2 regions of the Planomicrobium sp. MB-3u-38 genome follow, and region 1 is predicted to be linked to the other one. Evidence: predicted binding sites of a transcription regulator. Region 1 holds the regulator's gene; the other holds the start of a gene.
The links. The regulator NrdR, encoded in region 1, represses ribonucleotide reductase genes. The targets are predictions, from matches to a motif close to AACACNATATATNGTGTT.

Region 1 (8,864 bases):
ATGTCGATGCCGGCAACTTTCAAACCGTTCATTAGACGGCTGTAAGAGATGTCGTTCAAACGAGCTGCTGCGTTGATACGAGTGATCCACAATCTGCGGAAGTCACGTTTTTTGTTGCGACGGTCACGGTAAGCATAGTTACCTGACTTCATCACCTGTTGGTTTGCTACTTTGAAAAGGATGTGCTTCGCACCATAATAACCTTTTGCTAATTTAATGACCTTTTTACGACGCTGGCGCGTCACTGTTCCACCTTTTACGCGTGGCATAATACATTACCTCCTGCTTGAATATAAAGAATTCGATTTTTTGTTAAGTCTTACTTCATGTTATAAATAAGTGATTTAATGCGTTTCAAATCGCCTGAAGATACGAGTTTCCCTTTACGGAGTTTACGTTTTTGCTTAGTCGATTTGTTTGCAAATAAGTGGCTTGTGTGTGAACGATTGCGTTTTACTTTACCTGTTCCAGTTTTCTTGAAACGTTTTGACGCACCGCTATGGCTTTTCATTTTCGGCATTTCGAGTTCCTCCTAAACAATTGTACTGTTATTCTTTTTCGTTGACTGGAGCCAGCATCAAGAACATGCTGCGTCCGTCCATTTTAGGGCGCTGTTCAACCGTCGCAACTTCTTTGCACGCTTCAGCGAAGCGTTCAAGTACACGTTGTCCGATTTCTTTGTGCGTGATCGCACGGCCTTTAAAACGGATTGAAGCTTTGACTTTGTCGCCTTTTTCAAGGAACTTGATTGCGTTCCGAAGTTTCGTGTTGAAGTCGTGATCGTCGATTCCAGGGCTCAAACGAACCTCTTTCACTACGATGACTTTCTGATTCTTGCGAATCTCACGTTCCTTCTTCTGCTGTTCAAACTTGAACTTACCATGGTCCATGATGCGGGCAACCGGCGGCTTAGCTTGAGGAGCCACAAGAACCAGATCCAAGTTGACACGACCTGCAATTTCTAGGGCTTCGTTGCGCGTTTTAATGCCGAGCTGTTCACCGTTTTGATCAATAACCCGTAATTCCCGTGCACGAATGCCTTCGTTTACATTACTGTCTTTGCTAATAATAATCCACCTCCGGATAGTGTTGCGAATAGCTTAAAATGCGTAACCGACCACGTCGGCTTACAGGTTCCGATCCAAAGAAAAAGCGGATGGACCTCGTTCGGCCCACCCGCAATTTATGACAGCACGCCTCGGCGTGCAAAAAGTCAAATCGTGTCTACCTGCCAACAATTGGTCGATCAGGTGAGAAGCGGGTGCTCCTGCTTGCACATATAAGTATTCTATAACCTTAACTATAATACCACGCACCTGTAGGCGTGTCAACTTGTTTATCAATATAGGTTTCCAGCATAGCCGATATTCCGCAAAACAGCTACGAAGACATTAGCCGACGCATGCGAGGCTAAGTCTTTGCGACGAAGCAGCGAAGCGATGCAGGAGCACGGTTTTTACACCTAGCTAACTTAGTATACCAATCGAGTGGATTTCGCCCTTCGTCGAAACTGAGTTGAAAAGCCAACTCAATTTCTGCTCCCCATGGCGTCTTCGCTGTTTTGCTTCATATCTTTAGAGGCACATCTCAGCAAAGGCGCGGTTCAGGAGCAGGCGAATGCCGACTGGAGCAATAAGACGAGTGGTCTTCTCGGCTTATTGCGGGAAGCTTGTCCATAGCGCCGAAGCGGTATACCTAGCATTTCTCTAATCCAGACCTATCGAAGTTCCCCTCGGATCATCGACAGGAAGTCATCGAACGGCATGCTTTCCGATTTCTGTTCACCGTATTTACGGACGTTGACAGAACCGTCTTCCAGCTCCTTATCTCCCAGAACGAGCATATAAGGAACTTTCTGCATTTGCGCTTCGCGGATCTTGTAGCCCAGTTTCTCATCGCGTCCATCAATATCGACACGCAGTTTATGAGCCTGCAGTTTTTCCTGCACTTCATTCGCATAATCGCTATGGACATCGAGAGATACCGGTATGATTTCCACTTGCACCGGCGCCAGCCAAGTCGGGAAAGCACCTTTGTATTCTTCGATCAGGAATGCGACAAATCGTTCCATTGTTGAAACGACACCGCGGTGGATGACAACCGGACGATGCTGTTTGCCATCTTCTCCGATATAGGAAAGGTCGAAACGCTCAGGCAACAGGAAATCAAGCTGTACAGTAGAAAGAGTCTCTTCTTTACCAAGCGCAGTTTTCACCTGTACATCCAATTTCGGGCCGTAGAATGCCGCTTCCCCTTCCGCTTCCACATAATCCAATCCCATTTCATCCATCGCTTCCTTAAGCATGGATTGTGCGCGTTCCCACATTGCATCGTCATCGAAGTATTTTTCTTTGTCTTCAGGATCACGATATGACACACGGAATGAATAATCCTTGATGTCGAAATCTTTATAGACTTCCACAACTAAATTGACCACGCGTTTGAATTCGTCTTTGATCTGATCTGGTCTTACGAATAAATGTGCATCGTTCAAAGTCATGCCGCGGACGCGCTGCAAGCCTGATAATGCGCCGGACATTTCGTAACGGTGCATAAGCCCAAGTTCTGCGATGCGGACCGGCATCTGGCGGTAGGAGTGGATGCCCTGTTTGAAAATCATCATGTGATGCGGGCAGTTCATCGGACGAAGAACCAGATCTTCATTATCCATGCTCATGACCGGGAACATGTCTTCCTGGTAATGATCCCAGTGTCCGCTTGTCTTATAAAGGTCAACGCTGCCCAGAACCGGAGTGTAGACGTGGTCATAGCCTAGACGTTCTTCTTTATCAACGATATAGCGCTCGATGATGCGACGGATTGTCGCGCCTTTTGGCAGCCACATCGGCAGCCCCTGCCCAACTTTCTGAGAATTCATGAACAGGTTCAGTTCTTTGCCGATTTTACGGTGATCGCGTTCTTTCGCTTCTTCCAGCATTTCAAGATGCGCTTTCAGGTCTTCTTTTTTGAAGAACGCAGTACCGTAAATGCGCTGCAGCATTTTATTGTCGCTGTCGCCTCTCCAATATGCACCGGCAACGCTCAGCAATTTGAATTCTTTCAGTTTGCCTGTTGCAGGAACGTGAATGCCGCGGCAAAGATCGAAAAACTCGCCTTGCTCATAAATTGTAACCTGCTCGTCTTCCGGAATTGCTTCAAGCAGCTCCAGCTTGTATGGATCTTCGATCGCTGCGAAACGTTCCTGCGCTTCTCCGCGGGAAACACTGTGACAGACGATTTCAAGGTTTTCACCGATGATTTTCTTCATTTCCTTCTCGATTTTCGGAAGGTCTTCTGAAGTGATCGCCGATTCTGTATCGATGTCATAATAGAAACCATTTTCGATCACCGGGCCTACGCCAAGCTTCGCGTCCGGATAAAGGCGTTTAACCGCCTGGGCCAATAAATGCGCTGAACTGTGGCGGAGAATTTCAAGTGCCTCATCCGATTCCGCTGTGATGATCGCAATGTCCCCGTCTTCGTTAAGCGGCGCTTTCAAATCAACAAGGCGGTCGCCAAGTTTTCCGGCCAGCGCTTTTTTGCGAAGTCCCGGGCTGATTGACTGGGCCACGTCTTCTGTTGTTGTGCCCCGTTCGAATTCTTTTACGGCCCCGTCCGGGAATTTCAATTTGATCATGTCTGACATAGCAATCTCTCCTTTTGAGTTTCATCTTTTTCCATGATGCACTGCAGAAACTTTTGGAACACAAAAAAGCCCCATCCCAAAGGGACGAAGCTCAGTTCGCGGTTCCACCCTTCTTCTGTCCCACTCAGCAAACTGAATGGAACGAAGCTCTGCATCGGCTAACGGGCCGGTTGCCGGCAGCTGCTACTAATTAAGTTCACAACTGCTGCTCGGAGGCGGTAAATGGATGGCCGTTTCTTAAGAAGCTTTCAGCCTGGGCTTCTCTCTCTGGAAGTCGTGCAATCCATTATTGTCCTCGTCGTCGCATTTAAAATCATATTTCGATTAAATTCACTATAAACCGAAAGCATCCAAAATGCAATCACTGTAAATAAAATGCATTTAAATGTTCTCCGAATTAATTTAATTCCGCCAATTGCGACCGTCCATCTTTACAGGACTCGTAAGTGCACGGATCCGTTCCATAACACGCGCCGCTTTCAAATCTTCTTTTTCGCCACGCTGGGAATAAGTGAGATGATGCTGAAGTTCTGAGTAGCTGAAATTCGACGTCATGAACGTCGGAAGCTTTTCAGCCATCCGGTAATGAAGGATGGTGCCCAGCACTTCATCACGCGTCCAGCTCGACATTGCTTCCGCTCCAATATCATCCAGCATCAGAACATCCGCCTTTTTGACGTAATCCACTTTTTCCTGCAGCGTCTGGTCGCCGATGGCTTGTTTCATTTCGCGCATGAATTCAGGCACGAAGACCAAAACCGATTTGACATTCATTTCCGCGAGCTCATTTGCGACAGCACTTAAAAGATAGGATTTGCCCACACCGAATTTGCCGTAGAAGAACAACCCTTTTTCAGGCAGGTTATCCGGCCCGGTCGCCTGATCAAGAAAAGTGCCGACTGCACGGAATGCCTCCATCCGGCTGTCGTCCGGTTCGAAATTGGACAGCGTCGCCTGCATCACTTCCTTCGGCATGTACATGCTGTGGATCAGGGAGCTTGCGCGGCGTTTATTGTCATAGGCATTTTTTGACCTACACGGTGTATAAGCGATGCCGATCGTATTGCGTTCAAGTACCAGGTTCGGTTCGAAGCCTTTCAGATGATTGATACAGCCATCCAGGCTCGGGCATTTATTGCAATCATGCGATTGGTCGATGTACTCGTATAATTTATGCATGCCGCGGTCGACGATGCTTTTATCGATTTCAGAGGCATGTTCTTCAAGAAAATTCTGGACGCCCGTGTTTTCCAGCACTTCCTTGCGCATATCGTTGTAACGCTCTGAAAAAGCCGGTGCATTGACAACCCGTTTTAAGGTTTCCCGTATCGGTTCCATTTAATCACCCTTCCCTTTTTTCAAAGCAAGTTTCGCCAGAAGTTTTTGTTTTTCGACTTCGAGGCTTTCGTTTTTCTGTGGAGCTGTTGCCTGCGGCTCGTCCTTCGTATAGAACCATTCGGGCAATTTTTCCTCGCGAACGGGCTTGCCGCCTGAACGGCTTGGATTTTTCGAAGCTGCAGCAGGCGACCCTTCTGATTTCCATTTCATATATTGGGCGTGCTCGGTGCGCGCAAGTTCCATCGCTTCAGCAACTGTGGATACATTTTTTCGGATCCAGTGGGAAGCGATTTTTTCCACATAGCCTTTAGTCAATTTCATGTCGGTGCGCAAAAGAACATACTGCAGCAGGACATTCACCACAGCAGGTTCCATCCCGTGCTGCATGACCAGATTATTGGCAAGCTGCACATCGGCTGACAACGGCTCTTTGCCGCCGGCAATATCCCGGAGCACTTCGACAGGGGAAGCCGATTCCAGGTATAAAATTAATTCGTCCTGGCGGTTCTTCGGTTCAATTTCCGGCTCTGAGGTTTTTACAAGAACCGGTTCCAATTTGGGCGCAGTAGTAGATACTGTCATCTTATAATATTCCGATGCGGATTTTTTAATTCCTTCTATAGTAAGGCGGTAATCATCGTCAATGGCCAATAGGATCACTTTCTGCATTTCAAGCGGTCCCCATCCGTACAGGAAAGCGAGTTTGCAGATGGTGTCTTTAATCGCCGCAGTCAAAACGCGTTTCGGCACCAGCTGTTCGGACAACCCTTGGTGAAGCAAACTGAAATCAAAATCGTATTCTGCTTCATAACCTTTACGTCCGCGCTGCTGCATTTTTTGCGAATCATTCGGATAGCCCGCTTTTGCATGCACCGGCTGAAATATATCCGTGAATGTACGCGAAACTTCCTCATATGATTCCATATCTTCCGCAGGCAGGATGAATCGATCCCTGACTCTCCGGTATGCGATGTCCCCAATCTTACTGAACAGGAACATCGACAATAAAGGATCAGTGAAAAAGTCTTTCGGGTCAAGCGGCGGACATAATTCATAAAGGAATGTGCGTGATTCTGTTCCTTTTTTATATGTTTTCAGCAAACCGATCGCTTCCAATTGGAGACGCGATTCAAAAATTTTCGCAATCGGCATGCCCAAGGTGTTCATCAGCGTGTAATGCGGTGTTTCATTTCTTTCCGCTTCCCCTTCTGCCCAAAGCGTCAGGTAAAGCGAAATCGATTCAGCACCGACCATCGGCTGATAAAGCAGCGTCAGTAATTGGCGGTCGTAATTTGAAAATGGATAGGGCAGACGGATATTAAAAGCATCAGCTGCCTGCAACTCCTTATAGAACGCAGTCATAAGTCACCGCCTTACTCGGATATCTTGTCATCCGGATTCTTGTTCAATAAATCCTTCAGTTCATCTATGAATACATTAATGTCTTTGAATTGGCGATAGACGGAAGCGAAACGGACATAGGCCACTTCGTCGATTGCAGCCAGCTTGTCCATCACCATTTCACCGACCTGTTCAGACTTCACTTCGGCATTGCCTATTCTGCGAAGGTTTTTTTCAATAGTAAAGACAAGCTCTTCTAATGTTTCCAACGGCACCGGCCGTTTCTCGCAAGCACGGATCAAGCCGCGCAATACTTTTTCGCGGCTGAACTCTTCTCGGGAACCGTCTTTTTTCACGACAATCAGCGGCATCTCTTCCACTTTCTCGAAAGTGGTGAACCGGTAGCCGCATTCTTCGCATTCCCTTCTTCTCCTGATCGATTTCAATTCATCTACTGGCCGCGAATCCACGACACGGGTACCGTTATGCTGACAAGCCGGACATTTCATTTTGACATCTCCCCAAATTCTCTTTCTTGTGGTATAAGTATAACAAAATTTCAGCGTTTATAATATTTGAATTTGGAATCTTTACGTATGGTTGATGAATTCGCTCCAAGCAGACGCTTTCCGCTTTTTCATCAAAACAATATAAAAATATATAAAGTAAGTTACATTAAGTAACCGATATTCCGCAAAACAACTCCGCTTTCCTGGTGGCTTGCACTGAGCTTGCTCACCTGGGAGTCTGCGCTGTTTTGCTCCATATCTTTAAAAATTTCTTTTATACACGAATCAGTCCATACATTGTAATTTAGTTAGTTCAACTTTTTAATGAAAAACTATTAGATTGCGCTTAGCTAACTCGGGCCATCGCCCGAGTTACTAACAGCCCAACTCTTTTAAATAAGTCCACTTAATTTCATATCATTGCCAGAATTGAATCCAGCGAAGGAGCGCCTCAGGACTGGCCGGAGCAATAAGACGAGTGTTCTTCTCGGCTTATTGCGGGAGGCTTGTCCAAAGCGACGAAGCGGCATATATAAAATACCTATGAATTATGTACACAAATAGAAAAAGCAGGGGATCAGCTCCCCTGCTTTAATGTCTTGGTTTAAATGGATTATGCAGTTACTGTAACTTTGGTTTTTCCAGCACCGACTGGACCCATTCCACGTGGCAATTCTGTTACTTCGCTCGAACCCGAGCCAAGTGCCTTAGCGATATAATCCGCTGCAATAGTCGGATCAAGATCACCACAAGTGTAAACATCTACACTTGCATAGCCGTGTTCAGGAAAGCTGTGGATTGTCAAATGTGATTCAGAAATGATTACAACGCCGCTTACGCCTTGTGGCGCAAATTTGTGAAAAGCGACCTCGCGGACTTCTGCTCCTGATTTGAGTGCTGCATCAACAAAAGTTTGTTCGATATAATCCATATCGTTTAATTTGTCAAAATCACACTGCCAAAGTTCTGCAATTACGTGACGTCCCATTGTTTCCATGGTTCGTTTCCCCCTTTGATATCATTTTGGTTTCGTGCTCAAAATATTCAAAGTTGACTACCACGGGGGAAAGTTAGTCCAAAGAGGTCCTAACCCTTTAAGCAGTCATGTGAATAAAATTTCTCCTAAAGATTCCTCATTGAGCTTTGGAATCCGTTAGAGGAAGGTAGCTTTTTTTGCTACGAATCATAGTATATGATGTATTCCGTGGAAATGCAACAAATAAATCTGATAAAAATTTCTTTTTTTTCGTGGGTTTTTGTCACAAATTAAAAAACCACTTTTTCATACTAATAGAAAAAGTGGTTCTTGTCATTAAATTACACTCATCGCCGAAGCGACACGTTTTGTCAGGTCGATTACGCGAGCGGAATAGCCCCATTCATTGTCGTACCATGCAAGGACTTTTACTTTCCGGTCTGCAATAACCATTGTAGTAAGGCCATCCACAATAGCTGAATCCGTTGTAGTGTTAAAATCTTTTGAGACAAGCGGCTCCATTGTGAAATTCAAAATCCCTTTCATCGGACCGTTTGCCGCATCGATGAATGCCTGATTGACTTCTTCAATCGTTACATCACGATTAACATCAACCACAAGGTCCACTAAAGACACGTTCGGTGTAGGGACGCGCAATGCCAGACCATGCATTTTCCCTTCCAGATCAGGAAGAACCTGCGACAAAGCTTTTGCTGCTCCTGTCGAAGTCGGGATGATCGACTGGGCACAAGCACGCGCTCGGCGAAGATCCTTATGGGGATTATCCAGATTTTTTTGGTCATTCGTGTAAGCGTGTACAGTTGTCATCAAACCATTATCGATACCGAAAGCATCGTTGAGGACTTTTGCAACAGGTGCAAGGCAGTTTGTCGTGCAGCTGGCGTTGGAGATGATATCGTGCTTGTCGATATCCAATTTATCTTCATTGACACCCATGACAATCATGACATCTTCATTTTTTCCAGGTGCAGTCAAAATGACTTTCTTCGCTCCAGCTTCAAGATGAAGAGCTGCTTTATCACGCGAATTGAAT
Region 2 (8,864 bases), on a different contig from region 1:
CTGTGCTTCCAGAACAACCTGATAGATTTCTTTCAGTTTGTCGGAAGGTTCCCCGACCGAAACCGTGCGAGTGATATCAGAAATATAGCCTTTATATAAAGCGCCGAAATCCATTGTGACGAAATCTCCGGATTCGATCACTTTTTCGGATGCTACTCCATGCGGCAACGCTGAACGGTAACCCGAGGCGACGATGATGTCAAAAGACGATGAAGTGGCGCCCTGTTTACGCATGAAGAATTCCAGTTCATTTGAGACTTCAAGCTCGGTCATACCCGGTTTGATGAACGTGCAGATATATTCAAAAGTATCGTCTGCAATCTTCGCAGCAGCTTTCAGGATTTCAACTTCCTCAGCTGTCTTGATCAAACGGATTTTTTCGATAATTCCGCTCACCGGTTTTAATTCGGCATCCATTTTTTCACTATATTGTTCGAATGATGAATAAGTAACAAAATCTTTTTCGAAGCTTAGTGTTTCCACACCTAATTTCTTCACTTGTTCGGCAGCTTCTTCCAATAGATTGGTTTTCGCCTGGATTATTTCAAAATCCTTGATTTGGTCCGCTGCCTGTTCGGTGTAACGGAAATCCGTAATGAAAAGCGCGTTGTCTTTAGTTACGATCGCCAATCCCGAAGATCCGGTGAATTCAGTAATATAGCGAAGATTGAATTCGCTTGTGATCAGGAAAGCTTCAATTTCGTTTTGTGCCATTTCGTTGCGAAGTTTTTGCAGTTTCAAAATAGTCATCCTCTCTGATTTCGTAAAAGCAAGGCGTGCAGACCAAGGAAATAGGAATCTTTGCCGAATCCGGTGATCTGCCCTTCCACTACCGGCGCCAAATAGGAATGGTGGCGGAATTCTTCTCGTTTGTGAACATTTGAAATATGTACTTCTATAACGGGTACTTGGATGGAAGCGATGGCATCACGGATAGCAATGCTGGTATGTGTATAAGCCCCGGCATTCAGAACGACGCCGTCAAAATTCTGGCGTTCAGCCTGTTGAAGCCAATCGATGATTTCCCCTTCATGATTGGACTGGCTGCAGGTCAATTCAATGCCATTGGCAAATGCGAACTGTTCCAGTTCATGTTCCAGTTCAGCAAGTGTAAACGTGCCGTATGCATCCGGTTCCCTTTTGCCGAGCCGGTTCAAATTCGGCCCATTTAAAACTAAAGCGCGCATCTTCTTCACTCCCCGTCAATAACTTCTTCATTATTTTATCATACGAGCAGAATCGAGCAACTGTAAGCGGGAAATTGAACGTACGTAGATCACAAGATTTATCTCCATATGAAAAAGCGGAAGCCGAGGCTTCCGCTTTCCATTGTTAAATTTACAGTCCGCATTTGAGTTGCGCTGCGCAATTCGTGCAGGTATTGCAGCCGCCCATTTCCTCGACTGTCCCTTTTCGGCAGACCGGGCAAGTATCGCCCACTTCTGAACCGATGGTTACATTTGTTGAACGAAGATCCTGGATGGTATCGATCAAAACGATTGGACGTTTTGTCTGAACTTCTTCCGGCGCATCATCTTCAAATGTATTTTCTTCAGCTTTCAAAGTCAGCACCTGGGAATCACGGCTGCCGTCGACGTAGACCGTTCCGCCTTTGGCACCGCCTTTGTAAAGACGCTCGTAGACGCCTTCCACTTGTTCGACAGTATATCCACGCGGTGCGTTGACTGTTTTCGAAATGGAGGAATCAATCCAGCGCTGTATGATGCACTGTACATCAGCATGTGCTTCCGGCGCCAAATCCATTGATGTCACGAATGCTTTCGGAAGGTTTTCTTCATCAGCTTCAGGATTGTTCTTCAAGTATTCACGGACGATATCCGCTTTCACTTCGATGAACTTGCCCAGGCGTCCACTGCGGTAGTATGTGAATGAATAATATGGCTCAAGCCCTGTCGAGACACCTACCATCGTTCCAGTCGAACCAGTTGGCGCAACCGTCAGTAAATGCGAATTGCGGATGCCGTTTGCCAGGATGCCTTCGCGGATTTCTTCCGGCATGCCCTGCATAAATCCTGTTTCTGTGAATGCTTTGCGAAGAGCAGCTGTCTGTTCTTCAGTTTCGCCTTCAAGGAACGGGAAGCTTCCGCGTTCAGCAGCCAGTTCAGTCGAAACTTCATAAGCTGCTACAGCTATTGTTTTGAAAATCCGATCAACGAGTTCATTGCCTTCAGGCGAACCGTATTCTTTGTCGCAGTAGATCAATAGATCGGCAAGCCCCATGACACCTAGTCCGACGCGGCGTTCGCCGAGTGCCTGGATGCGGTTCTCTTCCAGGAAATAAGGAGTTGCATCGATAACATTGTCCTGCATGCGGACACCGACACGCACTGTTTCTTTCAACGATTCAAAATCGACTTCTTTTGTTTTTGGATCGGCGAATTGCGCCAGGTTTACTGCAGCGAGGTTGCATACTGAATAAGGCGCCAGTGGCTGTTCGCCGCAAGGGTTGGTAGCAACGACTTTTTGGCCATATGCTTTGGCATTCGTCTTTTCATTTGCGTTATCGATGAAGAATATTCCCGGTTCCGCTGAGTACGTGGCGCAAACATTGATAAGGTTCCAAAGATCGCGCGCTTTCATTGTGCGATATGTGCGCACTTTATGGCCCATCCGTTCCCACTCGCGTACATCTCCAACTTCCTGCCATTGTTCATTGTATATAGCCATTTCTTCTTTAGAATAGGATTCGACAGCCGGGAACCGCAAATCGAAATTCTCATTATTTTCAACAGCTGTCATGAAGTCGCTGGTCAATGTAACTGAAATATTAGCGCCTGTCAGGAATTCTTCATTGTGTACAGAATAAGTTCCGCCGTCGCGGAGCTTTGTTTCAGCATCCCGCATGATTTTTTCATTGAAACCGCCCATCCCTGGAATCGCACGGTAATTTAAGACGCCTTGGTACATAGCCTCTTCCTGCTCCGTCAACGGTTTAAATTTCAATTTATCTTTAGCCAATTTCTTGATCGTTTCGTCTTCCGTATTTTCAATCAGGTATCTGAGAATACGAGGGTTCTGCATTTTGGAAATAATGAACTCCGCAATATCCGGATGCCAGTCGGCGAGCATGATCATCTGCGCACCGCGCCGTGAACCGCCCTGTTCAACAAGGTGCGTCAATTTAGCGATATCGTCCAGCCAAGATACTGAACCGGATGACTTGCCGTTGACTCCGCGGGCTAATGTATTGCGCGGACGCAATGTCGATCCATTCGTCCCAACGCCTCCTCCGCGGCTCATGATTTCCATCACTTGTTTGCGGTGGTCGGAAATGCCTTCGCGTGAATCTGCGACAAACGGCATTACATAGCAATTGAAGTAAGTGACATCCGTATCTGCTCCTGCTCCATAAAGGACCCGGCCTGCAGGTATGAACTTCAGGCCAACGAGCTGTTCATAAAATTTATCGAACCATTCCTGGCGTTTTTCTTCTGTTTCTTCAACAGAAGAAAGACCTGCTGCATTCCGTTTGGCGATCTGTTCGTAATAAACCTCAAGAGGCTTTTCAATAACGTCCAGCGACCTTACAACAATTCCGTTTTCAAGATCATCCTGGTTATCGATTGCACTGCGGTAGTCTTCTTCAATCCAAACTTCAGCCTGATTCGCCGCGCGATTGACCGAAACGATAAATCCTAATCCGCGCGCAGGGAATTTTGGATCCTCTTTAACCGTCAGAACTACGAAATCTCCAGCTTTCAAAGTTTTCTTTTCCGTATCCTTGAATGAATACCGGTCGATCATAACCAGCCTTGACACGCCTTTATGAGTTGTCGTCATATCCGGCGTAATCGGAAACACTTGTTGAAACTGTTCGATGTCCTTGTTTAAAGCCTCAGGATTTAACGTATAAACAGAATTAGTTGCAGAAACCATTTGACAATTCCTCCTTTATATTATAAGAGCAAACACTATATATAGTATTAATACTTTTCCCATGATACTAGATATTGAAACTCTATTCCATAACAAAATTTTGATTCCCATATTCATTTCTTCAAAACCTCCATCACAACAAGGTTCTGAGCAGGCGTGAAAATTAAAATGAGTCGAAAGTGATATTTTTTGCACCAATTTGCATTTATTCAACTTTTAACACATAACAACGCTCGACTACCCGCCCTGTCTGCTTTCTCTCTTGGATGAGCTGATAAGTCTAAATATTGTATCCATTCCGGACTGAGACTCAGGCAGGTTTCATCTTCATGGCAATGATAAATTTTCATGATTGAGTAAATATACGTAATCTCCAAAATTTCACAGCATCGCCTCTTTTTCTCTTACATACATGAATATTGCCATTGAATTAAAAGACCTTTATCTTTTATAATGAAGAAAGAATAGAAAGGGGAAAGACCATTGGAATTCTTGTATTTTATCGCAGCGATTTTATTCGCTATAATCGCTTACGCGGTGGTGTCATATTTCCGCATGAAAAAAGCAGTCACTACTTTGACGCAGGACCAGTTCATCGAAGGCTATAGGAAAGCCCAGCTGATCGACGTGCGTGAACCGAAAGATTTCGCCGCCGGCCATATACTTGGGGCGCGCAACATTCCGCAGACTCAATTGCGCCAGCGCCATAAAGAAATACGGTCAGATAAACCTGTATATTTATATGATCAGAACGGCGCTCGGGCAGGACGTGTAGCCATCTATTTGAAAAAACAGGGTTATGACCAATTGTATCAATTGCAAGGCGGGTTCAAGCAATGGACCGGCAAGATCAAATCTAAATCCTGACAGACAGCTCTTCCATCCGGAAGAGCTTTTTTTACAAAAATCCGCATTTTACGGAGGCCTGAAATGACAGAAAACATCCTTTTCCCCCACAACCCTAGCCTAAAGGACTCTTTGCCTGTATACGCAAACATAGCTGAAGTTTCAAACAGGATCTTCAATTGCCTCAATGAAGTTTCGAGCGGCCCGTGGAAGCATATCGATGTCGCAGAACCTTTTATGCAATTGCATACCCACCTTCTGGACATGATGAAAAAAGGACAGCTGGAGTATGATACCCTCGCTTTCATTTATGAAGCACGTCCTCAAGGAAAAATCACAAATGCCGCTGAAGACATTCACAGCACGAATCTTTCAATCGATACGACATTTGAGAATCGGATCATTTATTTTCCCGGACACGATGTCGCTGTCACCCAATTGACTTTCTATACACATGCGGAAACAAGCTGGCCGGAATTCCAATGCTATGCCAAATCCGTCGAAGCCGCCCATAGTTTCCTGCAAGCGATAGACGAATTGCTAAGGCAGATGCTGATGAACAATATCACTTTCCTGGTCGATACAGACGACGGCGTCCGTCGCCGGAATTTCAGCACTCACGCCATCATTGAACGGTCTGATGTAATCTTGGACGAATCGGTCAAGAAAGATATTTTCAGATCCATCGATGAATTCTTCAAAGACGATGGGCAGTTTTTCAGAAACTATGGAATCCCTTATAAACGGGGCATCCTTCTATATGGTTCACCCGGCAACGGCAAAACGACTCTCGTCAAATCGATCACCGGATCGACAGAAGCACCTGTCGTCTATTGGCAGATTACAGAGTACACGAACAGTTCCACTATCCAGGAAGTGTTCAGCATCGTTTCACGGCTAGCTCCTGCCATCCTGGTCATCGAAGACATCGATTCGATGCCGGAATACACACGCTCCGTCTTCTTGAATACGCTGGACGGCACTCAGGCCCGCGAAGGACTATTTGTAATCGGAACAACCAATTACCCCGAAAAAATCGATCCGGCGCTGATTAACCGTGCGGGACGGTTCGACCGGGCCTATGAAATACCTTCACCATCCCAACGGCTAAGGAAGACCTACCTGCAGAAATTAGACATCAATCATATATTCACCGAAGCACAATTATCGGATATGGCAAGCCGGACCAAAGGACTGTCAATTTCCCAGCTGAACGAGCTCTATATGTCCAGTGCGCTGAACTGGCATTACGATGGAGATTCCGCTTATGAAAAACGCATCGAAGAACTCCTGCAGCAAAATAAAAGAGCTGACCGCAATAATTGGCAAGAAGCTGATTCCTTTATCGGATTTTAATTGAAATGAAAAAAGCCTGGAAGCAAATTTGCTCCCAGGCTTTTTTGTATCCTATTCAGCTTTGTGGTAACGAAGAACCGGTTTCCGCGCAGCTTTTGTTTCATCAAGGCGTTTGATGACTGTGGTATGAGGCGCATCCTGAACAATTTCAGGATTCTCTTCCACTTCACGCGCAATCTGGATCATTGCGTCGATGAAAGCATCAAGCGTTTCTTTCGATTCAGTTTCAGTCGGTTCGATCATCATGCCTTCTTCTACATTCAACGGGAAGTAGATTGTCGGCGGATGATAGCCGAAGTCAAGCAGGCGCTTAGCCATATCCAGCGTGCGGACACCCAATTTCTTCTGGCGGCGGCCGCTCAGCACAAATTCGTGTTTGCAATGGCGGTCATACGGCAGGTCGAAATGCTCCTGCAATCTGCGCATCATATAGTTCGCGTTCAATACAGCATATTCCGTCACGGCTTTTAAGCCATCCGGCCCCATTGAACGGATATAAGTGTATGCACGCACGTTGATGCCGAAGTTTCCGTAAAACGGCTTAACTCGACCGATTGACTGTGGACGGTCGTAATCAAATGCGAACACGCCGTCTTTTTTGACAAGAATCGGTTTTGGCAGGAATGGCAATAAATCTTTATTGACGCCTACCGGACCTGATCCCGGTCCACCGCCTCCGTGAGGTCCGGTGAATGTTTTATGAAGATTCAAGTGGACAACATCGAAGCCCATATCGCCAGGACGCGCTTTGGACATAACGGCGTTCAAGTTCGCGCCGTCATAATAAAGCTTGCCGCCGACTTCGTGGATGATAGCCGCCATCTCCAGGATCTGCTCTTCGAAAAGACCCAATGTATTCGGGTTAGTCAGCATCAAAGCGGCTGTGTCTTCTCCCACGACGCGCTTCAAATCTTCCAGATCCACAAGTCCGTGTTCATTTGACTTGACTGTAACGGTTTCAAATCCTGCTACGGTTGCAGATGCGGGGTTTGTACCGTGGGCCGAATCAGGAACGATGACTTTTGTGCGTTTCATATCCCCGTTTGCTTCGTGGAAAGCGCGGATCATCATCAATCCTGTCCATTCCCCGTGCGCACCGGCTGCCGGCTGAAGGGTCACTTCATCCATTCCGGTGATTTCCTTCAAGTGTTCCTGAAGGTCATACATCAATTCCATGGCACCCTGCACTGTGGATTCGTCCTGCAACGGATGGATATTAGCGAAGCCGGAGTATCTTGCTACGGATTCGTTGATTTTCGGATTGTACTTCATTGTGCATGAGCCCAGTGGATAGAAACCGGAATCGACGCCGTGATTACGTTTTGACAATGCCGTGTAATGGCGCATGATATCAAGTTCTGAAACCTCCGGCAGATCAGCAGCCTCATCACGGACCAGGCCTTCCGGCAATAACTCAGCAAGATCGATTTCAGGTACATCGAGTTCCGGCAGGCTGTAGCCTACGCGACCTTCTTTAGTCATTTCAAAAATGAGCGGTTGATTGTCTTTATGCATGAGTAGCCCCCATTTCCTGCACGAATGCATCGATTTCTTCTTTAGTGCGCTGTTCCGTAACGGCGATCAGCATATGGTTATCGAACTCATCATAGCTCAAGCCCAGGTCATACCCGCCGATCATCCCTTTTTGCAGCAGGGAGGCATTCAGCTCTTTGACCGGTGAATCTGTTTTTACGACGATTTCATTGAAATGTGCGCCATCAAAAGCGATTTCAAAACCGGCTGCTTTCAATTGCTGTTTCATATAGTAGGTTTTCGTAATGTTTTGGATGGCCATTTCCTTGGTGCCTTCCTTGCCGAGAGCAGTCATGGCAACAGATGCAGCAAGAGCGTTCAGCGCTTGGTTCGAACAGATATTCGAAGTGGCTTTGTCGCGGCGGATATGCTGCTCACGCGCTTGTAAAGTCAATACAAATCCACGGCGCCCGTCTTCGTCGGTCGTTTCACCAACAAGACGTCCCGGCACTTTTCTCATCAGCGCTTTAGTCACGGCAAAATAACCGCAATGAGGTCCGCCGAATGCTTCAGGAATACCGAATGGCTGGGCGTCTCCCACTGTAATATCAGCGCCCAATTTACCTGGAGGCGTCAAAGCCCCAAGCGCTAGCGGGTTCGATGAAACTGTGAATAATGCACCTGCTTCATGGACGATCGGCTCAATTTCCTTCAAGTTCTCAACCTGTCCGAAGAAGTTCGGATACTGAATCATGACAGCAGCTGTATTATCGTCGATCATCTCTTTCAAAGCATCAAGGTCCGTATGGCCATCTTTCAATGGAATTTCTTCTACCGCGATAGACTGTCCAAGTGCATACGACCGCACGACATCACGGGATTCAGGATGCACAGCGCGTGAAACCAGGATTTTTTTGCGGCGCGTATGCCCGGCAGCGAGCATCCCCGCTTCTGCCAGTGACGTTCCACCGTCGTACATTGAAGAGTTTGCAATTTCCATACCCGTCAATTCACTGATCTTTGTCTGGAATTCGAAAATCGCCTGCAATTCACCCTGTGAAATCTCAGGCTGATATGGTGTATAGGCTGTATAGAATTCGGAGCGTGAAATGACGTGGTCTACAATGATCGGTTTGTAGTGGTCATAAACCCCCGCTCCAAGGAAAGAAGCGTACGTATTGGAATCGGCATTTTTTGCAGCCAATTGCGATAATTCTTTTGTCAATGAACTTTCTGATTTTGCGGGTTTGATATTATATTTGCCTTTGAACCTTACTTTCTCCGGAATATCG

Region 2: CXF70_RS17310 (vitamin B12-dependent ribonucleotide reductase) is a predicted target of NrdR. The motif match lies at 3,929-3,946, and genes of this name have one in related genera.

Annotation. Positions count from the first base shown of each region.
Region 1 is NZ_PJBO01000009.1:73,193-82,056, reverse strand. It holds gene rplT (50S ribosomal protein L20) at 1-269, opposite strand, end outside; gene rpmI (50S ribosomal protein L35) at 320-520, opposite strand; gene infC (translation initiation factor IF-3) at 549-1,070, opposite strand; gene thrS (threonine--tRNA ligase) at 1,718-3,646, opposite strand; gene dnaI (primosomal protein DnaI) at 4,049-4,984, opposite strand; gene CXF70_RS04790 (replication initiation and membrane attachment family protein) at 4,985-6,346, opposite strand; gene nrdR (transcriptional regulator NrdR) at 6,358-6,834, opposite strand; gene speD (adenosylmethionine decarboxylase) at 7,448-7,831, opposite strand; gene CXF70_RS04775 (glyceraldehyde-3-phosphate dehydrogenase) at 8,147-8,864, opposite strand, start outside.
Region 2 is NZ_PJBO01000081.1:83,050-91,913, forward strand. It holds gene CXF70_RS17300 (M24 family metallopeptidase) at 1-744, opposite strand, end outside; gene aroQ (type II 3-dehydroquinate dehydratase) at 747-1,187, opposite strand; gene CXF70_RS17310 (vitamin B12-dependent ribonucleotide reductase) at 1,339-3,897, opposite strand; gene CXF70_RS17315 (rhodanese-like domain-containing protein) at 4,381-4,764, shown strand; gene CXF70_RS17320 (ATP-binding protein) at 4,828-6,099, shown strand; gene gcvPB (aminomethyl-transferring glycine dehydrogenase subunit GcvPB) at 6,151-7,614, opposite strand; gene gcvPA (aminomethyl-transferring glycine dehydrogenase subunit GcvPA) at 7,607-8,864, opposite strand, start outside.